4 regions of the Methylobacterium sp. EM32 genome follow, and region 2 is predicted to be linked to each of the others. Evidence: predicted binding sites of a transcription regulator. Region 2 holds the regulator's gene; each other region holds the start of a gene.

Region 1 (7,408 bases), on a different contig from region 2:
CCAGGCGCGGGCCGGTGACGAGGTTGCGGGCGATCTGGAGCCGCTGGCGCATGCCGCCGGAGAACCGCGTCGGCGGGTCGTCGACCCGGTCGGCGGCGATCTCGACCTTGGCGAGCCAGTCGAGCGCCGTGCCGCGGATGTTGCCGTAGTGGCGCGCACCCGCGCCCATCAGCCGTTCGCCGACATTGCCGCCGGCCGAGACCGCCATGCGCAGGCCCTTCGCCGCGTCCTGGCGCACGAAGCCCCAGTCGGTCCGCATCAGGGCCCGGCGCTCGGCCTCGCTCAACGCGGCGAGGTCGCGCATGCCCCCGTCGCGCATCCGGTAGGCGACGCTGCCAGAATCGGGGCTAAGTTCGGTGGCGATGAGCGAGAGCAGCGTCGACTTGCCGGAGCCCGACTCGCCGACGATCGCCAGCACCTCGCCGGGATCGAGGTCGAACGAGACGTCAGCGCAGGCCGTGCGGGCACCGTAATGCTTGGTCAGGCCGCGGGCCTGGAGCAGGGCGTCGCTCATGCGGTCTCCTCCGCGTCGCGGGTGAAGGGGGGATCGAGGCGGAAGCTGTAGCCGTAGCGCTCGAAGCCGAGGCTCTCGTAGAAGCGATGGGCGGGCTTGGCGTCGACGTTCGAGGACAGGGCGAGCTTGTAGCAGCCCTTCTCGGCGGCGAGCCGGCCAGCCTCCCGCATCATCCGCCGGCCAAGGCCGGTGCCGCGCTCAGCCTCCGCCACCACCACGCTCTCGACGAGGGCGGAGGGCATGCCCCAATGGGCAATGTTGTCGAGGATCACGAGGCAGAAGGTGCCGACGATCCGGCCGCCGGTTTCCGCGACGTAGAGCCCGTAATCGGGATAGGCGTCGAGGCGGGCGAGCAGGGCCTCGGCCTGGGGCAGGGTGGCGACCCGGCCGCCATTCAACTCGCCGTAGAGGCCGAGTACGGCCGGCAGGTCGGGCTTCTTCGCCCGGCGGACGACGACGTCAGACACGCGCCACCTCCTCGACGCCGCCGGTCCCGACATGGCCGTCGGCGCGCCGCTCCTCGCAATGGTCGGTGTCCGAGCAGACGAACATCCGCCCGCCGGCATCGTCGAGCAGCACCTCGTCGAGATAGACGCCCTCGGCGCCGCAGAGCGCGCAAGGCTTGTCGAAACGCTGGACCCGGAACGGATGGTCCTCGAAGTCGAGGCTGCGCACCGTCGTGTAGGGCGGCACGGCGTAGATCCGCTTCTCGCGCCCCGCGCCGAACAACTGGAGGGCCGGACTGTCGTCCATCTTCGGGTTGTCGAATTTCGGGGTCGGCGAGGGGTCCATGACGTAGCGGCCCGCGACCTCGACCGGATAGGCGTAGGTGGTGGCGATGTGGCCGTGGCGGGCGATGTCCTCGTAGAGCTTGACATGCATCAGCCCGTACTCCGACAGGGCATGGAGCTGGCGCGTCTCGGTCTCCCGCGGCTCGAGGTAGCGCAGGGGCTCGGGGATCGGCACCTGGTAGACGAGGACCTGGCCCTCGGCGAGCGGCGCCTCCGGGATGCGGTGGCGGGTCTGGATCACCGTGGCCTCCCGGGTGCGGGTGGTGACGGCGACGCCGGCCGTGCGGGCGAAGAAGGCGCGGATCGAGACCGCGTTGGTGGTGTCGTCCGAGCCCTGGTCGATGACCTTGAGCACGTCGGCGCGCCCCAGGATCGCGGCCGTCACCTGCACGCCGCCGGTGCCCCAGCCGTAGGGCATCGGCATCTCGCGCGAGGCGAAGGGCACCTGGTAGCCGGGGATCGCGATCGCCTTGAGGATCGCCCGGCGGATCATCCGCTTGGTGCCCTCGTCGAGATAGGCGAAGTTGTAGCCGGTCTCAGGGCTGGCGGTCGTCATTCCGCGGCCTCCTTCATCTCGGTCTCGGAATCGGGCGCCGCGCGTTTCGCGGCGTGCTCGGCGCGCAGGCGCCGCACCAGTTCCAGCTCGGCCTGGAAGTCGACGTAGTGCGGCAGCTTCAGGTGCTCGACGAAGCCGGTCGCCTGGAGCGCGTCGCAATGCGCCAGCACGAATTCCTGGTCCTGGGCCGGGGCGCCGACCGGCTCGCCGAGTTCTTCCGCCCGGAGCGCCCGGTCGACGAGGGCCATCGCCATCGCCTTGCGCTCGCTCTGGCCGAAGGCGAGGCCGTAGCCGCGGGTGAACTGGGGCGGCACCTCGGCGCTGCCGTGGAACTGGTTGACCATCTGGCACTCGGTGAGGGCAATCTCGCCGAGGGGCACGGCGAAGCCCAGCTCCTCCGGCACGAACTCGACCGCCACCGTCCCGACCCGGATCTCGCCGACGAAGGGGTGGGTGCGGCCGTAGCCTCGCTGCGTCGAGTAGCCGAGCGCCAGGACGAAGCCCTCGTCGCCCCGCGCCAGCGCCTGGAGGCGGAGCGCCCGGTCGGCCGGGAAGTCGAGCGGCTCGCGGGTGAGGTCGCCGGGCGGGGTGCCGTCGTCGGGGGTGGAGGGCTCGATCAGGCCGTCCTGGCCCAGCAGGTCGGTGACCCGCGGGGCGTGGGCGGCATCCGCCAGCGGCTCGGCCTCCTCGGCCAAAGGCGCCTCGCCCTCGGCGGCGAGCGAAAAATCGATCAGCCGGTGGGTGTAGTCAAAGGTCGGGCCGAGCACCTGGCCACCGGGCAGGTCCTTGTAGGTGGCGGAGATGCGCCGGCGCAAAGCCATCGCGCCGGTCTCGACCGGCTCGGAGGCGCCGAAGCGGGGCAGGGTGGTGCGGTAGGCCCGCACCAGGAACACCGCCTCGATCAGGTCGCCGCGCGCCTGCTTGAGGGCGAGCGCGGCGAGGTCGGGATCGTGCAGCGAGCCCTCGGTCATCACCCGGTCGACGAGGAGCGCCATCTGCTCGCGGATCTGCGCCACCGACAATTCGGGGACGCGCGTGTCGCCCCGGCGGGTCTCGGCCAGCAGCCGGTGCGCGTTGGCGATGGCGGCCTCGCCGCCCTTCACGGCCACGTACATGGCGATCAGCCTCCGGTGACGCGGGTGGAGCGCGGCAGGGCCGCGAGGCGGCCGGGCGCGGCGAGGATCAGGTCGACCCCTTGCGGGAAGCCGGCGTGGTTGCGGGCGAGCCGGTCGTGCATGTCCGCCGGCAGCGGCGCGGCGGAGAGGAGTGCGCTCCCCCGGATGCCCGGCCCGTCGAGGCGCCAGCCCGCGCGATCCGAGAGGTCGGAGACCGCCAGCACCAGGGTCGCGGAGCGGTCCGGATAGGCCGGCGTGCCTTGCGCGAAGGCGTTGAAATCGGGGCAGGCGGCGGGCTCGGAGACCAGCGCGAAGGCGGCGTCGAGCGGATCCGCGGTGATGCGCGCGCCGGTGTGGAAGCGAAGAAAACCCGCCACGGCCGGGTTTTTCGCGAGCGCCGGGTCGAGCCAGAGCGGCGCATCGGCATCGGCCAGCGCCAGGGCGATGGCGGCGAGTTCGGGAGTGAGCGGCGCTGGAGGCTCCAGGCCTGTGGCGAGCGGCTGGATCGTGCCAGGGCGCGCGAGCGCGTCCATCACGGCGCGGAAGATGCCCTGGGCATCGTGGACGGGATCGGCAAAGCCGCGGGCGAGCATCAATCCTCTCCTCTCGCCATGGTGAAGAAGTTCACCCGCGTCGCCGCGCTCCGGCGCGCTTCCGCCGAGCGCTCCTCGGTCCGGCGGGTCGCGACGGGGCCGAGCGCCGCCTCGACCGCCGCGCGCCGCTCCCGGACCTGCCACAGCGCGTCGAGGGTCGCGGCGAGCCGCGCCTTCGTCCGGTCGCGGCCGAGATGGTAGGCGAAGCCGGTCTCGCCGGTCCCCAGGCGCACCGCCGCCCGGGTCACCGTCGCCTCGCCGAGGTTGAACGGCTGCCCGTCGCCGCCGATGCGGCCGCGGGTCATCACCAGCCCGGTCTCCGGCGGGCGCAGGTCTTCGGGCGCCTCCACGGCGCCAAGTGCGAAGAGCGCGTCGCGCAATTCCTCGGTCCGGGCCTCGCCGCAAAGCGCCATGACGGCGCGGCGGGCGGCGAGATCGGGCGTTTCATCGGGGGATGGGGTATGGTCGGGCATCGGGTCTGCCTGCTGGCTTCCGTGCTGTCGTGCGGCCTCGCTGTTGTCTAATGGTATAGACAACCGACAAAGGCGGAGCAAATGAAACTTGGATGACGGTATGAGCGCGGGCGGCGACGGTCCGGTGACGGACGGGACGGTGACGATCCTGGCGCGGGGCGAGGGCTTGGCGGCGTGGCGCCAGATCGCGGACGGGCTGACCGCCGACATCGAGGCCGGTCGCCTCGTCCCCGGCAGCCAGTTGCCGACGGAGGCGGCCCTGGCGGCGCGGTTCGGCGTCAACCGCCACACCGTGCGCCGGGCGCTGGCGGCGCTCGCCGAGCGCGGGCTGGTGCGGGCGACGCAGGGGCGCGGCACCTTCGTGGAGACGCCCCGCCTCGCCTATCCGATTGGCCGGCGCACCCGCTTCTCGGAGATCGTCAGCAAGGCCGGCCGCGAGGCCTGGGGCGACCTGATCACGGCGGAGAGCGTGCCGGCCGATCCCGGCACCGCGGAGGCCTTGGGGATCGCCCCCGGTGCGCCGATACTCGCATTGCTGACCATCCACCGCGCCGACGGCACGCCGCTCTCGACCGCCCGCACCTGCCTGCCTTTGCCGCGCTTCGATGGCTTCGCGGCCGCCTATGCGGCGCTCGGCTCGCTCACCCGCGCCTACGCGGAATTCGGCATCGCCGACTACACCCGCTTGTCCACCCGCATCACCGCCCGCCCGGCCGCCGCCGACGAGGCCGCCCGCCTCGACCTCGCGCCCGGCCGGGTCCTGATCGTGCTCTCGAGCGTCAATGTCGATGCGGCGGGCATGCCGATCCAGGCGACGCAGAGCCTGTTCGCGGCGGACCGGGTGGAACTGGTGGTGGAGGGGTAGGAGCTCACCTGGTCACAGAGAGCCCCACCGCCTCGCTCGACAATACTGACACCCTCCGTGTCATCCCGGGGCTCGCCGAAGGCGAGAACCCGGGATGACACGGAGGGTGTGAAACCCGGGGGAACCCATCGAACAGGCTCAGAGAGAGAGAGAGAGAGACTTCCTCGAACTTCCTGCCCCTGAGGCAGTTACCTCCGCGCCTCTCGCCGGAGCCCCCGATGCCCACCCGTCCGACCTTCGCTGCCCTGCTCCTCCTCGCCGCCGCGGTGCCGCTCGGCTGGCCCGCGCCCGCGCAGGCCGGGCCGGCGCAGGATTACCAGTACCAGCGCCGGCAGCTCGGCCGGGGCCAGGTTTGCCGGCCGCCGCTGAAATTCGCGGCCGGCGCTTGCGTGCGGCGCTGCCCGGCGGGCTACCAGGACAACGGCGGGTACTGCCGCCTGCGCAACATGGTGCGCTGACGGGCGCGGCCTCTACTTCGCCGCCGTCACCAGCGGGCAGCCGCCCTCGGTGAGCGGGCGGAACGCCTCGTCGCCCGGCACGGTGGCGACGAGCTTGTAGAGGTCCCACTCGCCGGTCGATTCCTTCGGCGTCTTCACCTGCATCAAGTACATGTCGTGGACCATGCGGCCGTCCTCGCGGATCCGGCCGTTCGTCGCGAACATGTCGTTGACCGGCATCTCGCGCATCTTGGCGATGACCGTCTTGGCATCGTCGGTGCCGACCGCCTGCACGGCCTTGAGGTAGTGCAGCACCGAGGAATAGACGCCGGCCTGGTGCATCGTCGGCATCAGCCCGGCCTTCTCCTTGAAGCGGGTGCCGAAGGCGCGGGTCTCGGGCGTGCGGTCCCAATAGAAGGCGGTGGTCAGGAGCAGGCCCTGCGCCACCTCGATGCCGAGGCTGTGGACGTCGTCGATGTTGATGAGGAGCGCCAGCAGGGTCTGGCCGCCCTGGACGATGCCGAATTCGTGCGCCTGCTTGATCGCGTTGACGGTGTCGCCACCGGCATTGGCGAAGGCGACGAGCTTGGCGCCCGATCCTTGCGCCTGGAGCAGGAACGACGAGAAGTCGGCGGTGGCGAAGGGCGCGCGGACGGTGGAGACCACCTTGCCGCCGGAGCGCTTCACCTCCGCGATGGCGTCGCGCTCGAGGGCGTGGCCGAAGGCGTAGTCGGCGGTGACGAAGGCCCAGGTGTCGAGCCCCTTCTTCACCGCGGCGTTGCCGGAGACGTGCGACAGCGCGTAGGTGTCGTAGGTCCACTGGATGCCGGTGGGCGAGCATTGCGGCCCGGTGAGGTCCGAGGTGCCGCCGCCCGAGACGATCAGCAGCCGGCCCTTCTCCTTGGCGACCTGCTGCACCGCGAGCGCCACCGAGGAGGTCGGCACGTCGAGGATCACGTCGACGCCCTCGCGGTCGTACCATTGCCGGGCGATGTTGGAGCCGACATCGGGCTTGTTCTGGTGGTCGGCGAACACGACCTCGATCGGCTTGCCGTCGAGGGTGCCCCCGAAATCCTTCACCGCCATCTCGGCGGCGATCACCGAGCCGCGGCCGGTGGAATCGGCGTAGACGCTCGACATGTCGTTGAGCACGGCGAGCTTGACCTTGCCGTCGCTGAGCCGGGGCTCGGCGGCGCGGGCGGGGCCGGCGAGCGCCGCCAGGGACGCGGCGGCGAGGAGCAGGGTGCGGAGGGGCGTGACGGGCATCGCAGGCGTTCTCCCGGGCGCGCGTGCCGCTTCTCGGCGAGCGGATCGTGGCGCCCGGGGGCCATCAGAGGGTGCTGGGCGGCGCCGCGCAAGCCCCGCGAGAACGCCCCCGGCTTCTTCAGGCCTTGGCCGGCCCCGCCTCGGCGAGAGTGGCCCAGGCCGCCGCCTCGTCCTCGAGGTCGAAGGTCTTGGTGTCGACCGGCAGCACCGTCCCGGACAGGTTGATCATCGCGCGAGCGAAGGCCGGCGCGCCGACCACGACGTATTTGCGGATATGCGCCACCGAGCGGGCCATCACCGAGGTGGCGTAGCCGTCGAACCGCGCGCCGAGATCCGAGCCCTCGTAGTTCGACATGATGAGCAGCATGTCGATTGTGCCGTGCGCCGTCATGGCGGCGTCGGTGATCGCGGACATCCACTCGATGTCCGGCTTGGTGATCCGGTCCTTGACCTCGAAGGCGATGAGGTCGGGCCGCGGGGATTCGCGCCGGACGACCGACCCGTCGGGGCTTGCATTCATGACGACCTCGCGACGCCGCGCAAAGGACGATCGGGACGAGTGCGGCGCGTGGCGGGAGAACGGCGTTCGGGCCGTTTCGATCCCGCGACCTGCGGTCCCGCTCCTCGCGGGAGCGACCGCTCAGAGACTCGGCGCATGGCGGCCGGTCCGCCGACCTCCCCCGGGCCGACCGCCGCGGTGAAGTGCGGGGCGGTGGGATAGCTGGTGTAGCGCGGCACGCGCTCGCCGCCGAGGCGGTCGATCAGGTCGGGCGAGATCATGAGAAGGGGTGTCTCGAG
Region 2 (7,408 bases):
CGGCTCTACGAGCGCCTCGGCAAGGCCGACCTCGACGTCCGCGTCGAGGAGGCCCTACGCAAGGGCGCGCTGTGGGACGAGGTGAAGGACAAGCTCAAGCAGTCCGGCATGGGCCTGTCCGGCGGCCAGCAGCAGCGCCTGTGCATCGCCCGCACCGTGGCGCAGCGCCCGGAGGTGATCCTGTTCGACGAGCCGACCTCGGCCCTCGATCCGATCTCGACCGGCCGCATCGAGGAGCTGATCGAGCAGCTGCGCGGCGAATTCACCATCGCCATCGTCACCCACAACATGCAGCAGGCGGCGCGCATCTCGCAGTTCACCGCCTTCATGTATCTCGGCGAGCTGATCGAGTTCGGGCCGACCAACCGGCTGTTCATGAACCCGTCGAAGCGCCAGACCCAGGACTACATCACCGGCCGGTTCGGCTGAGGCTCCCGGACTCATCCCGCCGGCCCGGGACCTGCCGGGCCGGCGCGTCACACACTCCACCTCATCGCGGGGAGTCAGCCCTCATGTCGAACCACATCGTCACCTCCTACGACCAGGAGCTGCAGAACCTGCGGCGCAGCATCGCCGAGATGGGCGGCATCGCCGAGAAGATGGTCGCCGATTCCGGCCAGGCGCTCCTGCGCCGCGACACCGCCCTCGCCCAGAGCGTCATCGCCGTCGACCAGCGCCTCGACGGGCTGCAGCGTGAGATCGAGGAGAAGGCCATCCTCCTCATCGCCAAGCGCCAGCCGATGGCGGTCGACCTGCGCGAGACGATCTCGGCGATCCGCGTCTCGGGCGACCTCGAGCGCATCGGCGACCTGGCCAAAAACGTCGCCAAGCGCGTCGTCGCCATCGCCGACCAGGTCCAGCTGCAGAAGATCGTCGTCGGCGTTGAGCACATGAACGAGCTGGTCCAGGGCCAGCTCAAGGACGTGCTCGACGCCTACGCCACCCAGGACACCGTCGTCGCCCTCGACGTCTGGGCCCGGGACGGCGGCATCGACGCGCTCTACACCTCGCTGTTCCGCGAGCTCCTGACCTACATGATGGAGGATCCGCGCAACATCACGTTCTGCACGCACCTCCTGTTCTGCGCCAAGAACGTCGAGCGCATCGGCGACCACACCACCAACATCGCCGAGACCATCCACTACCTCGCCACCGGGGAGACGCTGCCGACCGATCGTCCCAAGAACGACCGTTCGAGCTTCGCCACCCTCGATCCCCAGCCGGAGGCCTGATGGCTCGCAGGCTCGCCGGGCGTGACGCCCGGCGGGCCTCCGCCGCCGGACCTCACCCGAAGTGCCCCGCATGAGTACCCGCATCCTGATCGTCGAGGACGAGGAGGCGCTGACCCTCCTCCTGCGCTACAACCTCGAGGCCGAGGGCTTCGAGGTCGACGCCGTCGCCCGGGGCGACGAGGCGGATATCCGCCTGCGCGAGCAGGTCCCCGACCTCGTCCTCCTCGACTGGATGATGCCCGGCCTCTCCGGCATCGAGCTCTGCCGGCGCATCCGCGCCCGCCGCGAAACCGAGCGGCTGCCGGTGATCATGCTCACCGCCCGGGGCGAGGAGGGCGACCGGGTGCGGGGGCTCGCCACCGGCGCCGACGATTACATCGTCAAGCCGTTCTCGGTGCCGGAGCTGCTGGCGCGGGTCCGCGCGCTGCTGCGCCGCTCCAAGCCCGCCCACGTCGCCGACCTGCTGGTCGCCGGCGACATCGAGCTCGACCGGGTCAGCCACCGCGTCCGCCGCGACGGCCGCGAGCTGCATCTCGGCCCGACCGAGTTCAAGCTGCTCGAGTTCCTGATGCAGAGCCCCGGCCGGGTCTTCTCCCGCGAGCAACTCCTCGACGGCGTCTGGGGCCACGACGTCTACATCGACGAGCGCACGGTCGACGTGCATATCGGCCGCCTGCGCAAGGCGATCAACCGCGCCCGCGACGCTGATCCGATCCGCACCGTGCGCGGCTCCGGCTACTCGTTCGACGAGATGTTCGCGCCGGAGCCGTGAGGCTGGGTCCTCACGGCGGGCAGAAGAGTTCGGCTGTCGGTTACTCCGCCCTCCGCGTCATTCCGGGGCCGCGCAGCGGAGCCCGGAATGACGCGGTGGATGTCAGGGCGTCGAGAAACCCAGAAAAGCCTGCTTCCGCCAAATCCCGACTTCCCGCAGATTGCCGCCGGACAGGATTCGTTAGGATTCGAGCGATATCGTCGAACTGTCGGAAGGGATCGGCGCGGAAGCGGCGCGACGCCGCCTCCGGGATCGTTCATCCGGATACGGGCCTTTAGCGGAACCCGACGACCTTGCGGTCGCGCTTGCGCTCGGCGGCAGGCTGGTAGGCGATGCGGCTGTGATGGGTGCAGTAGGGCAGGCCGGTGATGGCGCGGTCGCCGCAGAAGCGGAAATCGGGCGTCGACGGGTCGCCCATGGGCCAGCGGCACATGAATTCCCGCAGCTCCATGATGGTGACGCGGACGCTCTCCGGCAGCGCGGTGGTGTCGGTGGGGGATGCGGCCTGATACAGCGCGAGCGCCGGCGGCGCAGGGGCCAGCACCGACGGGGTCTCGCCGGTCGCAGCCGCGGATTCGCCCTCGCCCCGCGGACGGCGGCCACCGGTCGGCGCGGTGCCGTTGCCCTTCAGGATGCGCCCGGCCAAGCCGAGGCGGTGGACCTTGCCGATGACGGCGTTGCGGGAGACGCCACCGATCTCGGCGGCGATCTGGCTGGCGCTGCGGCCGTCGCTCCACAGCCGCTTGAGAAGCTCGACGCGTTCCTTCGTCCAGCTCGGACCCGCATCCATCATCGCCGCCTCCAATCCCCCGACATCACCCATGGAATCGGCACGCAGCCGCGAGCGGCACGCCGTTCGGCCGCGCGGTGACTCCGTCCGATCCTGCTGGTGATCGCCGCCACGCCTGGAGCGGTGGCGACGGGGGTGAACCTACAGGACGGGCTAACACCCGCGCAAGAGTCCGCCCCCCGCCGAGTCGGTTTTTCCCCGCGGCCGGCCGGCGGTCCGGACCCGGCCGGGTCGCGCTGCCGGTGCCGCGCGCGGCGCGGCCGTGCCGGATCGCGCCCGGAAATCATCGTTTTTTGTCAAAGGGTTGTCGGATCGCCCCGGAGGGTCCGTGATACTGGGTCGCCGCATGATCGCAGGTTGCGCTGCCGTAACGGTCCCCGACAGCCGGGGGTTGTCCCGCCGGTCTTCGGCAAGCGTGGCCGCGCTGCCACGCCCCCCTGTTCGGCAAGCGTGGCCGCAGCGCCACGCCCCCTGTTCGGCAAGCGTGGCCGCACTGCCACGCACCGGGCCGGCCGGCCGGCGATCGCCGGCGCCCGGAACGTTGCCGGGGGCCGGGGTGGGGCCTATCTTGAGAGGACCAACAGGGCCGACGCCAGCGCCGACGGCCGCCCCGGGAGACCTCATGCGATCACTCCTCGCGTGCGTCCTGCTCGCGCTCTCGTCGCCCGTAGTGGCGGCGGAGGCCGTGCACCTCGCGCCCCATCGCGCCGTCTACGACCTGTCCTTGTCCGGCAGTTCCGGCACCCGCGCGGTCGAGAGCGCCCGCGGCCGGATCGTGTTCGATTTCACCGGCGATGCCTGCAAGGGCTTCGCGTTGCAGTACCGGCAGGTGACGGTGCTGGAGAGTTCGGAGAGCGGCACCCGCACCTCCGACCTGCGGAACACCACCTTCGAGACCGGCGACGGGCGCAGCTTCCGCTTCCGCACTCAATCCGACCTCAACGGCAAGGCGGCCGCCCCGGTCGACGGCAATGCCGAGCGCGGCGACAAGGGCCTCGACATCACCCTCAAGCAGCCCAAGCGCGGCGAGATGGCGGTGCCGGGCGAGGTGCTGTTTCCCGCAGCCCACATGAAGCGGCTGATCGAGGCTGCCCGGGCCGGACAAACCACCGTCGCCGTCAAGGTGTTCGACGGGTCGGATGACGGCCGCAAGGTCTACGACACCCTAGCGGTGATCGGCCCGCAACGCGTCGCGGCCAAGCCCGATGCGAAGCCCGATTCTGGCACGCCCGATGCACCCAAGCCTGCCGCGCCCAAGCCTGCCGCTGCACCTGTCGAGGCGCCGTTGCGCGACGGCGCGATGGCGTCGATGCCGCACTGGCCGGTGACGCTGAGCTACTTCTCGCCGGGGGAGGGGGAGCGGACCCCGGTCTACGTCCTCGCCTTCGACCTCTACGAGAACGGCGTCAGCGGCGCGCTGCGCCTCGATTACGGCGAGTTCTCGCTCAAGGGCGAGCTGTCGCGGGTCGACCTCATGCCGGAGAGCAAGGACTGCAAGTAGGACGCCGGTCCGATCGGGTGCGGTCAGCGCGGCTCCCGCTCCGGCGGCTCCTTGCCCCCACGCTCCTTGCCGCGGGGATCGCCCGCGGGCGGCGCGAAGCCGAGCCCGCGCTGCACGGCGGCCGCGCCGAAGCGCTCGCGCAGGGCGTCGATCGCCGCCGCCCGGCTCGCCTCGCGCACGGCCGAGACGTCGGCGAGGTCGCCCCTGTCGGCATGGGCCGCGTCGCACAGGTCGCCGGCCCCGATTCCGATCAGCCGGTAGGCGGTGCCGTCGCAGGAGTCGCGCAGCAGCGCCTCGGCCGGGCGGAACAGCCGCTCGGCGACCTGCGTCGGGGCCAGCCCCGAGCGGGTGCGGGTGCGCAGGCGGAAATCCCGGTCCTTCAGCTTCAGGGTCACGCTGCCGGCGGCGAGTTCCGCGCGCTTCAGGCGCCGCGCCACCGTCTCGCACAGCCGCCAGAGCACCGGCCGCAGGGCCTCGAAGGCGCGCAGATCCTCCGCGAAGGTGGTCTCGCCCGAGATGCTCTTCGCCTCCCGTCGCGGCTGCACCACGCGCCGGTCCTCGCCGCGGGCGAGCGCCAGGAGGCGGGCGGCGTCGCGTCCGAGGCTCGCATGCAGCCGCTCCGGCGCGATTTTACCGATCTCGCCGATGCGGTGGATGCCGAGCGCCGCGAGGCGCTCGGCCGCGGCCTGGCCGATCCCGGGCAGGATCCGCACCGGCCGCGGCGCCAGGAAGGCTTGCGCCTCCGCCCGGCCGATGATCGAGAAGCCGCGCGGCTTCTCGAGGTCCGAAGCGATCTTGGCCAAAAACTTGTTGGGCGCGAGTCCGACCGAGACGGTGATGCCGATCTCCGCCTCCACTCGGCGGGCGAAGCGTGCCAGCGTCACGGCGGGCGGGGCGCCGTGCAGCCGCTCGGTGCCCGACAGGTCAAGGAAGGCCTCGTCGATCGAGACCGGCTCGACGAGCGGCGTGAGCGCCTGCATCATCGCCCGCACCTGCCGGCCGACCCGGGCGTACTTTTCCATGTCGGGCCGCAGCACCACCGCGTCCGGGCAGGCTTCGAGGGCGCGGAACATCGGCATCGCCGAGTGGACGCCGCGGATGCGGGCGATGTAGCAGGCGGTCGAGACCACCCCGCGCCGGCCCCCGCCGATGATCAGCGGCCGGTCGCGCAGGGAGGGGTCGTCGCGCTTCTCGACCGCGGCGTAGAACGCGTCGCAATCGACATGCGCGATGGCGAGCGCGTCGCGCTCCGGATGGACGAGCAGGCGCGGCGAGCCGCAGGCCCGGCAGCGCGGGGCGTCGCCCGGCGGGCTCGCCCCGCAATCGCGACAGAGCGCGCCCGCGCTCACGCCCCGAACTCGCCCGTGTCCTCGGGTGGGCCGAGGCGGCGCCAGGCCTGGGTGATCCGCTCCGGCGGCACCTCCAGGGCGGCGGCGCAGGCGAGGAGCAGTTCCTCGTCGGCCACCACGTGATCGAGGAGGCCGGCGACGAGATCGGGACTGTCGGCCGCCTGCCGCAGCGCATCCGGCGAGAGACCGGAGCTCTCCATGAACCGGAGCAATCGCCCGGGCTCGCCGGTGACGTAGGCGAAGACGCGGGCGCCCAGGGCCTCCGCGGCGGATTCACTCAGCACTCCGCCACGGGGATCGGACCCCCTGGCAAATCCTTCGAATTTGCGTTTCATCAACATGTGCCGCTTAACAGTGTTGCGGATCCGGTCGCAGCCGGGGTGTGACGCGGCCCGCGGGAGCGCCGGAGACAGTGAGCCATGACGAAGACGGTGCTCATCGTCGAGGACAACGAGCTGAATATGAAGCTTTTCAACGACTTGTTGGAGGCTCACGGCTACGCGACCCTCAAGACGGCCAACGGGATCGAGGCGATCGAGCTGGCGCGCCGGCATCGGCCTGACCTGATCCTGATGGACATTCAGCTCCCCGAGGTGTCGGGCCTTGAGGTCACTAAATGGCTCAAGGAGGACGATGAGCTCAAGAGCATCCCGGTGATCGCCATCACGGCCTTCGCCATGAAGGGTGACGAGGAGCGCATCCGCGAGGGGGGCTGCGAGGCCTACCTGTCCAAGCCCATCTCGGTCGCGAAGTTCCTCGCGACGGTCCGCACCTATGTCGGCGACGAGCGCCAGAGCTGAGCAGAGCTGAGAGGGGCCTGGCCTTCCATGTCGGCACGCGTTCTCATCGTCGACGACCTCTTCCCGAATATTAAATTGCTCGAAACGAAATTGACCGTCGAGTATTTCGACGTCGTTTCGGCGATGAACGGGCCCGACGCTCTCGCGGTGTGCGAGAAGGGCCTGTGCGACATCGTCCTGCTCGACGTGATGATGCCGGGCATGGACGGGTTCGAGGTCTGCCGGCGGATCAAGTCGACGCCGACGACCGCGCATCTGCCGGTGGTGATGGTGACCGCCCTCGACCAGCCGAGCGACCGCCTGCGCGGGCTCGACGCCGGGGCCGACGATTTTCTCACCAAGCCGATCGACGACACCGCCCTGATGGCCCGGGTGCGCAGCCTGGTGCGCCTGAAGGCGGTGACCGACGAATTGCGCAGCCGCGCCATGGCGTCGCGGGTCGGCGACCCGCTGGCGGCCGCCGCCGCGGAGACCGGGCACAACGCCAACGTGCTGATCGTCGAGGACCGTCGTTCCTCCGCCGAGCGGCTGGCGGCGGCGCTCGGCCAGTACCATTGCGTCGAGACCGTGGCCTCGCCGCAGGAGGCCCTGGATCGGGTCAAGACGGGCGATTACGACGTGGTGCTGGTGAGCCTCGACCTCCAGGACCATGACGGCCTGCGCCTGTGCAGCCAGCTCCGCTCCCTCGACCGCACCCGCACCGTGCCGGTGGTGATGATGGCCGACGCGCATGACCGGGCGCGGATCATGCGCGGCCTCGATCTCGGCGTGCACGATTACCTCGTCCGCCCGATCGACCGCAACGAGCTCGTCGCCCGGGTCCGCACCCAGGTGAAGCGCCGGCGCTTCTCGGATTCGCTGCGCGAATCGGTCCAGGTCTCGATGGACCTCGCGGTGACCGACGGGCTCACCGGCCTGCACAACCGGCGTTACCTCGACAGCTATCTCGGCGGCCTGTTCTCCG
Region 3 (7,408 bases), on a different contig from region 2:
GTCGCGCCGTCGCGGCAGGCACCGCCCTGCTCCTCCTGTCGGGCGCCGCGCTCGCGCAACAGGCGCCGATCGTGATCAAGTTCAGCCACGTCGTCGCGCCCGACACGCCGAAGGGCCGCGGCGCCGACCGGTTCAAGGAGCTGGCGGAAAAGTACACGAACGGCAAAGTGAAGGTGGAGGTCTACCCGAACTCGCAGCTGTTCAAGGACAAGGAGGAGGTCGAGGCGCTGCAGCTCGGCGCGGTGCAGATGCTGGCGCCCTCTCTGGCGAAGTTCGGGCCGCTCGGCGCCAAGGAGTTCGAGGTCTTCGACCTGCCCTACATCCTGCCCGACAAGGCGGCCCTGCGCCGGGTCACCGACGGGGCGCTTGGCAAGCGGCTGTTCGACAAGCTGCAATCGAAGGGCATCACCGGGCTCGCCTACTGGGACAACGGCTTCAAGGTGATGAGCGCCAACAAGCCGCTGAAGATGCCGGCGGATTTCCGCGGCCTGAAGATGCGGATCCAGTCCTCGAAGGTGCTGGAGGCGCAGTTCCGGGCGTTGGGCGCGATCCCGCAGGTGATGGCCTTCTCGGAGGTCTACCAGGGCATGCAGACCGGCGTGGTCGACGGCTCGGAGAACACGCCCTCGAACATGTTCACCCAGAAGCACCACGAGGTGCAGAAGTTCATCACGCTGTCCGATCACGGCTATATCGGCTACGCGGTGATCACCAACAAGAAGTTCTGGGACGGCCTGCCGGCGGAGATCCGCACCGAGCTCGACAAGGCGATGAAGGAAGCCACGTCCTACGCCAACGAGGTCGCCGACAAGGACAATGCCGACGCGCTGGAGGAGATGAAGAAGTCCGGCAAGACCACCTTCATCACGCTCAATGCCGACGAGAAGGCGGCCTGGAAGGCGGCGCTCGAGCCGGTCACCGCCGACATGGCCAAGCGCGTCGGCAAGGACGTGATCGAGGAGTTCCAGAAGGAGGCGAAGGGCGGGACGCAGTAGGCGGCAATCCCGGCCTCACCGACCAACCGATCTGACGATCGCACCCCGCCGTCGAAGCCTCGACGGCGGGGTTTCTTTCGTGGCGGCGACGTCGTGACGGGCTGGATCCGGGGCGATATTTTGCCGGGGAACGATCCAAAGGCTCCTGGCTGCCACGGTCCCGGAAGCAGGACTGCCGGTGACTTCGGCAACTTTCACAGGACTGTCGCAGAACGCCCATACAGAGCGAACACAGTCCGACACATGCTGTAACAAGGCAGACTCGCCCGACTCGGTCCGACACGTCGAACGATCGCGGGCGAGCCCAGTGCCGCCGCGCGCCCTGACTCTTCAAGCCCTAACAGCTTCGCGCTGAAGGCTGGCGCTCGTCCGTGCGCCGCCGCTCTTCCCGCGCGCCCGGAGACACTGGACCCCATGGCCACCACGCTTGTCAACGGCACCATGATCTTCGACGCCGCGCCCTCGCTCCAAGGCCTGTCGGGGGCGACTGCCACGACTCCGCCGACCGCCACCAACGCGCTCCAGCTCGTACGCCTCGGGGCCTACGCGACCACCAACGATGCGGCGACGCAAGTGGCGCCGAACGCCGAGGTCGTGGCCTACGATTCCTCGACCAGCCGGCTCTACGTCCAGAACACCAACGAGAACCGGATCGAGATCGTCGCACTCGACGCCGCGGGCAGCTTGCGCAAATCCGGCGAGATCCTTTTGTCGGGGCTCGAGCAATACGGCGCGGTGAACTCGGTCGCGGTCCATAACGGCCTCGTCGCGGTGGCCTACGCCAACGCGACCGGGGACGCGGCGGGCCGCGTCGCGCTGTTCAACGCCGACGGGACGCTGCTGCGCTCGCTCACCGTCGGGGTCGGGCCCGACCAGCTGGTGTTCAACCGCGACGGCACCCGCCTCCTCGTCGCGAACGAGGGCGAGCAGGCGAGCGCCGCCAGCAACCCGGTCGGCGGCATCTCGATCATCGACGTCTCGGGCGGGGCGGCGGGCGCCTCGGTCCTCACCACGGTCGGGTTCGAGGGCCTGAACGGCGCCGAGGCGACGTTGCGCGCCCGCGGGCTCGCGATCACGCCCGGCACCACGGCCGCGGCCGATATCGAGCCCGAATACATCGCGATCTCGCCCGACAACCGCTTCGCCTACGTCACGCTGCAGGAGGTGAACGGCGTCGCGGTGATCGACCTCGCCAACCCCGGCACGGCGCCGATCGCGATCCAGCCGCTGGGCGCGGTCGACCACGCGCTGCCCGGCAACGAGTTCGACGCCTCCGACCGCGACGGGCCGAACGGCACCGCCTCGATCCGGATCGCCAGCACCCCGGCCAACACCCCGATCTATGGCCTGCTGCAGCCCGACAGCATCGCGTCGTTCACGACGGGTGGGGCGACCTACTTCGTCACGGCGAACGAGGGCGACCAGCGGGTCATCGGCGGCGCCGACGACACCAGCGACGTCGCGCGCCTGAGCGCGGTGCCGAACAGCCGGCTCACGCCCGAGTTGCAGGCGCTGAAGTCCAACGCGGCCTATGCCCGGCTCAACGTCCTGCTGCGCACCGGCGACACCGACGGCGATGGGGTCATCGACCGGCTCACCACGCTCGGCGGCCGCGGCATCTCGATCTTCCGCCAGAACGCCGACGGCACGCTGACCAAGGTGCGCGAGACAGGCGGCGAATTCGAGAAGATCTTCGCCCAGATCGCCCCCGAGCGCTTCAACAACGACCAGACCGTCGCCAACACCCCCGACGACCGCTCCGACAACAAGGGGCCGGAGCCCGAGGGCATCACGGTCGGCACGGTCAACGGGCGCACCTACGCCTTTGTCGGCCTGGAGCGCCAGAGCGGCATCCTGGTCTACGACGTGACCGATCCGGCGAACGCGAATTACGTCTCCTACGTGCCCCCACTGGCCGGCTCGGCCGCGGATCTCGGCCCGGAGGTGCTGACCTTCATCCCCGCCGACCGCAACCCGACCGGCACCAACCTGGTGGTCTCGGCCAACGAGGTGGCGAATGGCGGCGCGACCCTCTACGCGGCGCTGCCGCAGGGCGCGACGCAGGAGGTCTTCTTCGCGGCCGATTCCCTCACCGTGAGCCGCCCGGAGGGCGACAGCGGCACCACGACCCTCAGCTTCACGGTGCAGCGCACGAACGGCACGCTGGGCGCGGTCGCCTTCACCGCCGAACTCGGCGGCATCGGCGCGAGCCCGGCGAATTCCGCCGACTTCGCCGGCAGCCCCGCCCTGCCGCTCATCATCGCCGGCACGATCCCGGCGGGCGCCGCCTCGGCGGTGATCAGCGTCACCGTGCAGGGCGACGCCACGCCGGAGCCGAACGAGACCTTCTCGCTGGCCCTGCGCAGCGCCTCCTCGAACCAGGCCGGCATCACCGCCGCATTGGCCGCCGGCAACGCGACCGCGACCGGCACCATCCTCAACGACGACGTCACCCTGATCTCGGCGGTGCAGGGCAGCGGCAGTGCCAGCCCCCTCGTCGGCCGGACCGTCACGGTCGAGGCGATCGTGGTCGGCGACTTCCAGAACGGCGACGCGGACGCCAAGCGCAACCTCGGCGGCTTCTATCTCCAGGAGGAGAAGGCCGATCAGGACTCGAACCCGCTGACCTCGGAGGGCCTGTTCGTCTACGAGGGCACCGGCAACCGCCTCGTCGACGTGAACGAGGGCGACCGGGTCCGGGTCACCGGCACGGTCACCGAGTTCAACGGCGAGACGCAGCTCACGGTCAACGCCGCCTCCGGCATCCAGGTCGTGCAGGCCAGCGCCCTCTCGGCGGCCGAGGTGAAGGCGCTGGCCGTCGACGTGACCCTGCCGGCCGCAGGTGTCGTCGGCACCGGGACCACCGCGCAACCGGATCTCGAGCGCTACGAAGGGATGCTGGTCCGCTTCCCCCAGACGCTCACGATCTCCGAGCAGTTCAATCTCGACCGCTTCAACGAGATCCGCCTCGCGGCGGGCGGGCGGCCCGAGACCTTCACCAACGAATTCGAGCCGAATTCGCAAGCCTACGCGGCCTATCTCGCCCAGACGGCGGCGCGCTCGATCACCTACGACGACGGGCTGAACACCCAGAACCTGCCGATCGAGACTCTCGACGGCTTCGGTCCGACCTACGCCACCGCCACCGCCCCGCGGATGGGCGACACCGTGACCGGGCTCACCGGGACCCTCGGCTACGGCCCGTCCAACGCCTTCCGGGTGCGGTCGATCGAGGACGGCTCGAACACCTTCACCAAGGCCAACCCGCGCCCCGCGACGCCGGACGCGGTCGGGGGCACGCTGAAGGTCGGCAGCCTCAACGTCCTCAACTACTTCACCAGACTCAATGCCTCGTCGAGCGCGCTCACCGCGATCGGCCAGCAGCCCCGCGGGGCCAATACCAGCGAGGAGCTGGCGCGCCAGACCGAGAAGCTCGTCACCACGCTGATCGGCACGGGCGCCGACGTGCTCGGCCTCACGGAACTCGAGAACCAGTTCCAGCCGGGCAACCCGGGCAACGCGCTCGAATACCTCGTCGGCCAGCTCAACGCCCGGGCCGGGGCCGGCACCTACGCCTCTATCAATCCAGGCAGCCAGCTCGCCAACGGCCAGTTCCTCGGCGGCGACGCCATCGCGGTCGGCTTCATCTACAAGCCGTCCAAGGTCAGCGTCGCGCTCGACACCACGATCGAGACGCTCGACGACGCCGACGTCGCGCGCTTCGATCCCACGCTGCTGCAGCAGAGCACGATCGGCCACGTCTTCAACGGGGTGAACACCAGCCGCGCCTCCCTGGCGGTGACCTTCCGGGAAACTGCGACGGGCGAAGACTTCACCGCAGTCATCAACCACCTGAAGTCGAAGAGCGGCAGCGGCACCGGGGCCGATGCCGACCAGGGCGACGGCCAGGGCGCGTGGCAGCAGCAGCGCGAGCTCGCCGCCAAGGCGCTGACCGAGTGGTTAGCGACGAAGCCGACCGGCACGCAGGATTCCGACACGATCCTGCTCGGCGACTTCAACGCCTACCTCAAGGAGGACGCCCTCGACACGATCAAGGCCGGGGGCTTCACCAACCTCGCCGAGGACCGACTCGCCAACCCGTATTCCTACGTCTTCGACGGGGCCTACGGCGCCCTCGACCACGCCTTCGTCAACACCAGCCTGAATGGGCAGGTCACCGGCGTGACCGAGTGGCACGTCAACGCCGACGAGGCGGACGCGATCGACTACAACCTCGATTTCGGCCGGCCGGCCTCGTACTTCGACGGCCGGGTCGCGGCGCGCGAATCCGACCACGACCCGATCCTCGTCGGGCTCAAGCTCGACCAGACCGCCCCGACGCTGGTCTCCGCCACGCCCGGCGACAACGCCACCGGCGTCGCGCCCGGCGCCACCATCACCTTACGCTTCAGCGAGGCGGTGAAGACCGGAACCGGCTCGATCACCCTCACCGACGGGGCGGGCGACATCCGCACCATCGCGGTCACCGACACCACGCAGGTCACCGTCTCGGGTGACACCGTAACGATCAACCCGAGCGCCGACCTCAAGGCGGGCAAAGCCTACGACGTCGTCGTGCCGAAGGGCGCGATCACCGACACGGCCGGCAACGCCTTCGCGGGCCTCGCGCAGGACCAGCTCGACTTCACCACCCAGCAGGCTGCCCCGATGACCTACACGCTCCAGATCCTGCACGCCTCCGATTGGGAGGCCGGTCTCCTGGCGACTCAGCGGGCGCCGAACTTCGCGGCGATCGTCGACAAGCTCGAGGGCGCGACCCCGAACTCGATCACCCTCTCGACCGGGGACGGCTGGATCCCGAGCCCGTTCTTCATCGCCGGCGCCGATCCGCAGCTCAACGCGACCTATAACGGCATCTACAACCAGTTCTACGGGCTGTCGGGCGCCAACGCCTATAGCCGCCTCACCGCCTCGCCCGGCCGGGCCGACATCACGATCCAGAACATCATCGGCGTCCAGGCCGCGGTGTTCGGCAACCACGAGTTCGATTCCGGCCCGAACGAGGTCGCCAACATCATCGCCGCCAATCTCGGCTCGAGCCCGGGGGCTTCCGACGATACCTGGATCGGGGCCCAGTTCCCCTACCTGTCGACGAACCTCAACTTCTCACGCGAATCGGCCCTCTCGGGCCTCGTCCACCAGGACGGCGACGCCGCCACCTTCGCCCAGACCGGCCCGACCTCGACCCAGACCGGCACCGGCGCCGACAAGATCGCCAAGTCGACGATCATCACCGAGAACGGCGAGAAGATCGCCTTCATCGGCGCCACGACCCAGCTCGAGCCGCTGCTGACCACGCTCGGCAACGTGACGCTCGACGGCTTCACCGGCCGCGACGAGATCGCGCTGCTCGCCCAGCAGATCAATGCCGAGGTCGACCGGGTGCTCGCGGCCAATCCCGGCCTCAACAAGGTCATCGTCGGCACCCACCTGCAGCAGCTCGCCAACGAGCAGGCCCTCGCCCCGCTCCTGCGCAACGTCGACGTGCTGATCGGCGGCGGCTCGCACACCCTCCTGTCCGACTCGAACGACCGCCTGCTGCCGGGCGACACCGCGGGCGGCGCCTACCCGCAATTCTTCACCAACGCCTCGGGCCAGACCCTGGCGCTGGTGAACACGGCCTCCGAGTACTCCTATGTCGGCCGCCTGACCGTCACCTTCGACGACCAGGGCAACGTCATCCGCGACTCGGTCACGCCGCAGAATTCCGGCGCGGTCGCGGTCGACGACACCTCGGTGGCGCAGCTCTGGGGCTCGACCCAGGCGGCCTTCGCGCCCGGCACCAAGGGCTACCTGGTCAAGGAGATGATCGAGGGCCTCGACGTCAACAACGACGGCATCCAGGAGACTGCCGGCGTCGCCGACATCATCCGCCAGCAGGACGGCAACATCCTCGGCCGCACCAGCGTCTACCTGGAAGGCCGCCGGGGCGAGGTCCGCACCGAGGAGACCAATCTCGGCGATCTCTCCGCCGACGCCAACCTCTGGTACGCCAAGCAGTACGACCCGAAGGTCGCGGTCTCGATCAAGAACGGCGGCGGCCTCCGCGACTCGATCGGCTCGTTCTCGACCGCCGGCGGCGGCACCGCCGAGCTGCCGCCCGCCGCCAACCCCTCCGCTGGTAAGCAATCGGGCGACATCTCGCAGCTCGACGTCACCAACTCGCTGCGCTTCAACAACGCGCTCGCCGTCACCACGGTCTCGGCGCTGGAGATGAAGCGGCTCCTCGAGCACGCGGTCTCGGCCACCGCCGCCGGCGCGACCCCGGGCCAGTTCCCGCAGATCGGGGGCCTCAGCTTCTCCTTCGACGCCACCAAGACCGCCCAGACTCTCGACGCCAACGGCAACGTCACCCGCGAGGGCCAGCGCATCCTCAACGCGGCGATCGTCGA
Region 4 (7,408 bases), on a different contig from region 2:
CTGGTTCGTTCCCGAATCCTGGAGCGTCGCGCTCTGCAGGATGGCGACGAGGCCGCGCCCGTCCGGCGTCAGCGCCAGCGCCTCGAGGCCCTGGTTGTTGCGCCGGCCCGTATCGGGCGGGGTGATCGAGTTGAAGTTGAGCTGGCCGTTCGTCACCGGCTGGAGCGCCGCCGGGATGCCGATCAGGCCCTGCAACTGGCCGCTGCGGTTGAAGTAGTAGATGTTCGGGCCGTACTCGTCGCTGACGTAGAACGAACCGTCGAGGCGCCGGGCCAAGCCCTCGGCGTCGAGGCTGATCCGCCCGGCGCTCGGGCCGGTGGCGGCCGAGGGCAGCACGGCGCCGAGTTGGGTCGTGGTGCCGGCCGCCGGATCGAGGCCGCTGAAACGCTGGCCCTTGGCGTCGGTGAGCACGATGCCGCCATCCGGCGTCAGGGTGATCTGGGCTTGCGAGCTCGTCGCCTGCGGCAGGGCGGCGGAACCGGTATAAGGCGTGAAGCTCAAGGAGAAGCGGTTGAGCCGGCCGGCATAGTCGCTGAACAGCCCGCCGTCGGGGTTGTTGTAGCCGCGGTCGGGCAGCGTGTAGAGCGTGCCCGTATAGGTTTCGCCGCTGTGCCGCCAAGTCGCGAGGTCGACGGCGAGCGAGGAGAACGAGCCGAGGGAATCGCCGAGGAAATCCCGGGTGGTAGCGGGCAGCCGGCCCACGCCCTGGAGGCCCTGATTGACGAGGGTGGTGCCGCCGGCATTCACCGAAACCGGCCCGTCGACGGGCTGCAGGTTCGGCACCCGCACCTGGACCGACTGTCCTTGCGCGAGGCCTGCGCCCGCGATCAGGCCGCCCGCCGCGAGCGCGGCGCGGATGGAGAAGGTGGTCACGATTCGCCCCCAAGCTGACTTTGCGGCAGCGATGGGGCGAGTCGGTGACAGTCACGTGACAGGGTGTGGCCGATCGGCACCGAATGGAACCCGGTGCGGTGCGCGGGCCACGGTTGCGCGCGGCTTCCGCCGCCGGCGGCCTCGCCCTGCGGACGAAGCCGTGGCAGAAGCCGCGCGCAACCCAACGGAGGCGGCCGACCCGTGAGCTACCTGGTGGTCTTTCTCGGCGCCGGCCTCGGCGGGGCGTTGCGCCACGGCGTCAACCTCTGGGCGGCACGGGCGGGCAGCGGCTTCCCGTTCGGCACGATGTTGATCAACATCGCTGGCTCGATCCTGATGGGAGCCCTCACCGGCTGGTTCGCCGCGAGGGGCGGCGGACCGCAGGCCCTGCGGCTGTTCCTCACCACCGGGGTCCTCGGCGGCTTCACCACCTTCTCGACCTTCTCGCTTGAGGCGTTCCTGCTCTGGGAGCGCGGCGCGCATGCGGCGGCGCTCACCTATGTCGGCGTCTCGGTGGCGGCCGGCATCGCGGGCGTCGCCGTGAGCCTCCTGGTGCTGCGCCAGCTCGCGTGAGCGGACGTCGCGCGGGTTGACAAGCGGGGGGATCGGAGGCGGAGTCTTCTCCAAGATGAGCGACACAGCCCCCCGTCCAGAGGCCGAGAAGCCCCGCATCGCCATCACCTACTGCACCCAGTGCAACTGGCTGCTGCGGGCCGGCTGGATGGCGCAGGAGCTGCTCTCCACGTTCCGCGACGATCTCGGCGAAGTCGCGCTGATCCCCGGAACCGGCGGCGCCTTCGCGATCTCCTGCGGCGACGCCCTGATCTGGGAGCGCAAGCGCGACGGGGGATTTCCCGACATCAAGACCCTCAAGCAGCGGGTGCGCGACCGGATCGAGCCCGGCCGCGACCTCGGCCACATCGACAGGGCCTGACGCCTTGACCCTACCGCGCCGCCCGCGCGCTACCAGGACCGTCATGAGGACCACGGCATGATCCGCCGCCGGCTCCACGCCCTGCGGCGGGACGGGCTGTCGACGCAGGTCTACCTCGTCGCCCTGGCGATCGCGCTGATCGGGCCGGGCCTCCTGTTCACCGCCGTGCTGCTCGGCCGCTACGCCTCCCTGGAGCGGGTCCGCTTCCAGCAGGATGCCCGCGAGAGCGTGCGCGGCATCGCGCTCAGCATCGACCGCGACATCGCCGGGCTGGTCTCGGTGCTGCAGACCCTCGCGGCCTCGCCGCGGCTGAAGCAAGAGGGCCTCGGTGGCTTCGAGACCCAGGCCCGGGCGGTGACCGAGACGACGGGCCTGCACCTCTCCCTGCGCCGGCGGGACGGGACCCAGCTCGTCAACACCGCCCTGCCCCCCGGCGCGCCGCTGCCGCAGGACCCGCATCCGGAGGATGCCGCGGTGCTGGCGACGAAGCGCCCGGTGATCGGCGGCGTCCGCGCCGGCGCGCCCGGGCGGCCGCCGACCTACGACGTCGCGGTGCCGGTGACGATCGAAGGGGTGCCGACCTACGTGCTCAGCGTCACGGTGCCGGTGGAGCGGCTGCGCCAGATCCTGGTCCAGGACCTCGCGCCGGGCTGGACCACCGGGATAATCGACCGCAAAGGCCTCCTGCTCGCCCGCTCGGAGGACCATGCCGGCCTCGCCGGCCAGCCGATGCAGGCCTCCTTGCGCGGCCACCCGACCGGCGCCGCCGACATCTGGGAGGGCGTCGACCGGCGCCGGCAGCCGGTGCTCTACGTCGAGACCGCCGCCAAGGCGGCGGGCTGGACCGTCGGCGCCAGCATCTCCCGGCAGCAGGTCGAGGCGCCGTTGCGCCACTGGATCGTGGCCTTCGGGGGGTTCGGGCTCCTGGCGCTCGCCGTGTCGTCGGTGCTCGCGGTGAAGCTGTGGGCGCGGGTCGCCGAGCCCCTGCGCCAGCTCGCGGCGGCCGGCGGGGCGCTCGCCGCCGGCCAGCCGGTGCCGCGGGTCTCGACGCCGATCCGCGAGATCCGCCAGCTCGCCGACACCCTGGCCGACGCCTCGCAGAGCTTGCGCCGGCGCATCGCCGAACGCGACCAGGCGCTCGAGCAGCAGAACCGCAGCCTCGCCGCGCTCCGCGAGAGCGAGGCGCGCTTCCGCCACATGGCCGATTCCGCCCCGGCCCTGATCTGGATGACCGACGACGTCGGCGAGGTCGTCTTCGTCAACCTCCACTACGACTACCTGTTCGGCCGCTCGACCGAGACGCTGACCGGGGGCCGCTGGCGCGAGATCATCCACCCGGACGACCTGCCCGGCTTCGAGGCGGCATTCGAGGGCGCCTTCGCGAAACGCATGCCATTCCGGCACGCGACCCGGGTGATCGACCGGCACGGGGCGACGCGCTGGATCCTGTGCGAGGGCGTCGCCCGCCTCGACGACCACGGCCGCTTCCTCGGCTATACCGGCTGCAACGTCGACATCACCGAGGCCAAGGACGCCGAGACGGCTTTGCGCGAGGGCGAGGAGCGCCTGCGGCTGGCCCTGGCCGCCGGGCGCCTCGGCACCTGGGAGATCGACCTCGCTTCGGGTCAGCACCGCCTCTCGGCCCGCTCGGCCGAGATTTTCGGAGCCGCCCCCCTCTCGCACGAGGCCTGGACCCGCACGGTACACCCTGAGGACCGCACCCGGATCGAGGCGGCGCTCGCCGACCTCCTCGCGGGCGAGGCCGAGTACCGCACCGAGTTCCGGATCCGGCCGGACGGGTCCTCGCTGCGCTGGGTCAGCGCCCAGGCGATCGTGCAGCGCGATGCGGGAGGCCGGGCGCGGCGGGTGATCGGCATCCACCAGGAGGTGACCGAGCGCAAGCGGGCCGAGGAGCACCTGCGCCTCTTGGTGCACGAGCTGAACCACCGGGTGAAGAACACGCTGGCCACTGTGCAGTCGATCGCGATGCAGAGCCTGCGCGGCCTCGACGGGCCGCAGGCGGCGCGCGCCAAGACCGCCTTCGAGGCGCGGCTGATCGCGCTCGCGCGCGTCCACGACGTGCTCACCCGCGAGAGCTGGGAAGGGGCGGAGCTGGCCGAGGTGGTCAAGGACGCGCTCGCCCCCCTCGACGGGCCGGGCGCGCCCTCGCGCTTCGCGGTCGACGGGCCGTCCTTGCGCCTACCGCCCCGCATCGCCCTCTCGATCGCCATGGCGCTGCACGAGCTCGCCACCAACGCGGTCAAGTACGGCGCCCTCTCGGTATCGGCGGGCCAAGTCGCGTTGTCGTGGACAGTCGCTGACGGATGCCTCTCTCTGCGCTGGCAGGAGCGCGGCGGGCCGCCGGTCGTCCCCCCGACCCGCACCGGCTTCGGCTCACGCCTAATCGAGCGCAGCCTCGCCCGCGAGCTCGACGGCACGGTGAGCCTGAGCTTTCCGCGCGAGGGCGTGGTCTGCACCATCGTGGCGCCGCTCGCCGAGCCGGGCGGGCTCCGGGAGGAGCCGCGGGCGGAGGGCGGCATGCCGGCCCGGCGCCGGGCGGCGGGACAGGCGTGAGGTCTGGGGCTGCCTGGGGCGAAGAAAGGCGCGGGCTTTTCCTCTCCCCGCGGGCGGGGAGAGGGCCGTGTCACCGTTCAGGTGACGCGGCGAGCGGAGGCGCAGCCGGAGCGAGGGTGAGGGGGTGTCTCCGGAGGAGCCTCATCCGGAGACACCCCCTCACCCTCGCCCTTCGGGCTTGCCGCGCCCCCTGAACGGGAGCACGGCCCTCTCCCCGCGAGAAGTCGGGCTTACCCGACTTCGTCTGTCGCTTGCAGATCCCGGGCAAGCCCGGGATCTGTCGGGGAGAGGAGGGATCGCGCCTTTCTTCTCGAACCAGTTCGCACGGGACGAGAGGGGGGGAAGAGAGAATGCACGCCACCTCTTTCCCCGGACAATCCCCCAGCAACCCCACGTCAGTCCGAAGTAGGCCGGCCGGTCGATGGCCGCCGGCGGGAATCGTCCCATATCGCCCGGAGCCGAGGGCCCGTCCGCGCCCGGCGCCGGACAGACCGACATGACCGCAGACCCGACGCCAAGCCTCCCGGCCCGTCGGCCGCTCCTCGCGCGGCTCGGTTCGTCGCGGCTCGGCCCCGTCCGGCTCGGCCCCTTGCGCGGCCGGGCTGGGCTCACCGTCGCGGGGGCGGCCCTGCTGCTGCTCGTCGGCTCCGCCAACGGGCTGCTGCTGGCCTGGCAGAGCAGCGTTCAGCACCGCATCACCCACACCCTGTCGGTCGACCGGACCCTGATGCAGGTACTGGCCGACCTCCTCGACAGCGAGACCGGGCAGCGCGGCTACCTCCTCACCGGCGATCCGGCCTTCCTGGTGCCCTACACCGCTGGGCAGGCCCGGATCGCCGCGGAGCTGCCGGTGCTGGAAGCGGAGCTGCGCAGCGTCGAGACTCAAGAAGAGCGACTGCGCGCCTTGCGCCCCGCCATTGCCCGCAAGTTCATCGAGCTCGACCGCACGCTCGCCCTCGACCGCGCCGGCGACCGCGACGGGGCGCTGGCCCTGGTGCGGGCCGGCGAGGGCAAGGCGGAGATGGACGAGATCCGCCGGATCATCGAGACGATGCGCGCCCAGGAAGACGACCTGCTGGTCGGCTACCAGAAGCACGCCCACCGGATCGAGACGATGGTCGGGATCGGCAGCGTCGTGTCGGTCGGCATCATGGCGCTGCTCGCGGTCATGGCCCTGCGCGAGGCGGCTCGGCGGGCCGCCCTGTCGCGCTTCCTGCCCGCCGAGCTGGCGCCGCTCCTGGAGCGCGGCGGCGGCATGGAGCGGGGCGGCGGACTGCGGCTCGGCGAGCGGCGGCACGCGGCCATCGCCTTCGTCGACATGCGCGGCTCCACCGCCATCGCCGAGCGGGCCGATCCCGAGACGGTGGCGATCCTGGTCACGGGCTTCCGCCGCTGCGTCGCTCAGGCCGCCCGCGAGACCGGCGGCGTGATCGACAAGTTCATGGGCGACGGCGCGCTCGTGGTGTTCGGCGTGCCGGAGGCGCGGGACGACGCGGCCGCCCAGGCCCTCGCCTTCGCGAGCCGGCTGGAGGCCCTGGTGGCCGAGTGGAACGCGGGATCGGGCGAGCCCCCGGTGCGGATCGGCATCGGGGTGCATTGCGGCGAGGTGTTCGTCGGCGTGGTCGGCGACGACGACCGGCTCGAATTCACCGTGCTCGGCGACGCAGTCAACGTCGCGGCCCGGCTCGAACAGGCGACCAAGACCTTCGGGACCACCACGCTCGTGTCGCAGGCCGCGCTCGATGCGGGCCGGGTCTCCGGGACGGAGTGGCACGAGGTCAGCCGCCAGCCCCTGCGCGGCCGGCAGGAGGCCTTCCCGATCTACGGTCGGGCCGCCTGAGACACTGCCTGAGAGAGGAGAAGGGCCGAAAACGGCGCGGGACGGGGTAGCGGTCCCGGCCGGGCTCTGCTATCGCAGCCGCCCCGGCCGGGTCGGCTCGAAGACGATCCGGCGGTGGAAGGCGCACCAGCTCTTGCCGTCCTGCACCGGCGCACCGCAGCAGACCGCACGATCGTTCGGTTCGCCGATGATGAACTTGCACACGAAGGCGCCCGACTGGGCGAACGGAACCCGGAGGCTCGGAGAGGGCTCCTCGACGGTGTCTGCGGTCACGATATGCGACATGCGCACGAGCTGGTTCATCGGGTACTGACTCGCTGGCCTTCCGTCACCCTCGACCAGAAGGGCGCCGGGCCGGTTCGTGGCGGGCAGGTCCGTCACCGGATTCTCCACCCCATGGGATCCGCATTCCTCGAGACCCGTGCGCACACGCGTCGCTAAGGGCAGCGGTGATCGTGTGAATTTGGGGTTGCGTCTCGCAGAACGCAAGCCCCCTAAGCATTTACGCGTGGTTTTCGACAGCCGCGAGGGTGTCCGTGCCGGCTCCGGCCCGGCCTCGCGGCGTCATCGACTTGCCATCCACGCGTCCTATCCTTGAGTGACCCCCGCCGCCGCGCGTTTGCCTCGAGGCCGCCATGTCCGACGCCGCCCTCGTCCCCGATCGCGCCGGCGCGGCGCATGGTCACGCCCGCTCCGGGCCGCGCCTCGACCATCGGCTGCATCCGGCGGCGACACTCGGGTTCCTCGCCGTGCTGGCCGCGGGCCTCGCCTATGGCGGCTACAACCTCGTCGCCGACATGCACCGGGCCGGCCAGCCGCCGCTCGCCATCGGGGCCTTCGCGCTGCTCGGCCTCGCCCTGGTGATCGCGCTGGCCTTCGAGTTCGTGAACGGCTTCCACGACACCGCCAACGCGGTGGCGACGGTGATCTACACCCATGCGATGCCGCCCGTCGTCGCGGTGGTCTGGTCGGGCGCGTTCAACTTCCTCGGCGTCATGGCCTCGACCGGCGCGGTGGCCTACAGCGTCGTGACGCTGCTGCCGGTGGAACTGATCCTCCAGGTCGGCTCGGGGGCGGGCTACGCGATGATCTTCGCGCTCCTGCTCGCCGCGATCGTGTGGAACCTCGGCACCTGGGCGCTCGGCCTGCCGAATTCCTCCTCGCACGCGCTGATCGGCTCGGTGATC

Evidence for each region. The regulator PhoB, encoded in region 2, activates phosphate uptake and scavenging genes when phosphate is short. The targets are predictions, from matches to a motif close to TGTCATNNANCTGTCAT.
Region 1: phnF (phosphonate metabolism transcriptional regulator PhnF) is a predicted target of PhoB. The motif match lies at 4,124-4,140, and genes of this name have one in related genera.
Region 3: ABZT49_RS33515 (ExeM/NucH family extracellular endonuclease) is a predicted target of PhoB. The motif match lies at 1,188-1,204, and genes of this name have one in related genera.
Region 4: ABZT49_RS04025 (esterase-like activity of phytase family protein) is a predicted target of PhoB. The motif match lies at 918-934, and genes of this name have one in related genera.

The regions. Positions count from the first base shown of each region.
Region 1 covers NZ_JBEXZS010000017.1:13,615-21,022, forward strand. The annotation lists gene phnK (phosphonate C-P lyase system protein PhnK) at 1-514, opposite strand, end outside; gene ABZT49_RS03035 (GNAT family N-acetyltransferase) at 511-981, opposite strand; gene ABZT49_RS03040 (alpha-D-ribose 1-methylphosphonate 5-phosphate C-P-lyase PhnJ) at 974-1,861, opposite strand; gene ABZT49_RS03045 (carbon-phosphorus lyase complex subunit PhnI) at 1,858-2,976, opposite strand; gene phnH (phosphonate C-P lyase system protein PhnH) at 2,982-3,569, opposite strand; gene phnG (phosphonate C-P lyase system protein PhnG) at 3,569-4,042, opposite strand; gene phnF (phosphonate metabolism transcriptional regulator PhnF) at 4,143-4,907, shown strand; gene ABZT49_RS03065 (hypothetical protein) at 5,126-5,365, shown strand; gene ABZT49_RS03070 (ABC transporter substrate-binding protein) at 5,378-6,610, opposite strand; gene ABZT49_RS03075 (STAS/SEC14 domain-containing protein) at 6,729-7,130, opposite strand.
Region 2 covers NZ_JBEXZS010000005.1:19,146-26,553, reverse strand. The annotation lists gene pstB (phosphate ABC transporter ATP-binding protein PstB) at 1-429, shown strand, start outside; gene phoU (phosphate signaling complex protein PhoU) at 513-1,232, shown strand; gene phoB (phosphate regulon transcriptional regulator PhoB) at 1,303-2,004, shown strand; gene ABZT49_RS01100 (GcrA family cell cycle regulator) at 2,279-2,797, opposite strand; gene ABZT49_RS01095 (cell envelope integrity EipB family protein) at 3,417-4,295, shown strand; gene ABZT49_RS01090 (DNA polymerase IV) at 4,319-5,644, opposite strand; gene ABZT49_RS01085 (DUF3572 family protein) at 5,641-5,928, opposite strand; gene ABZT49_RS01080 (response regulator) at 6,064-6,444, shown strand; gene ABZT49_RS01075 (PleD family two-component system response regulator) at 6,472-7,408, shown strand, end outside.
Region 3 covers NZ_JBEXZS010000268.1:8,064-15,471, reverse strand. The annotation lists gene ABZT49_RS33520 (TRAP transporter substrate-binding protein) at 1-995, shown strand, start outside; gene ABZT49_RS33515 (ExeM/NucH family extracellular endonuclease) at 1,440-7,408, shown strand, end outside.
Region 4 covers NZ_JBEXZS010000024.1:3,759-11,166, forward strand. The annotation lists gene ABZT49_RS04025 (esterase-like activity of phytase family protein) at 1-873, opposite strand, end outside; gene crcB (fluoride efflux transporter CrcB) at 1,075-1,446, shown strand; gene ABZT49_RS04035 (SelT/SelW/SelH family protein) at 1,502-1,807, shown strand; gene ABZT49_RS04040 (PAS domain S-box protein) at 1,865-4,381, shown strand; gene ABZT49_RS04045 (CHASE3 domain-containing protein) at 4,878-6,221, shown strand; gene ABZT49_RS04050 (GcrA family cell cycle regulator) at 6,291-6,524, opposite strand; gene ABZT49_RS04055 (inorganic phosphate transporter) at 6,857-7,408, shown strand, end outside.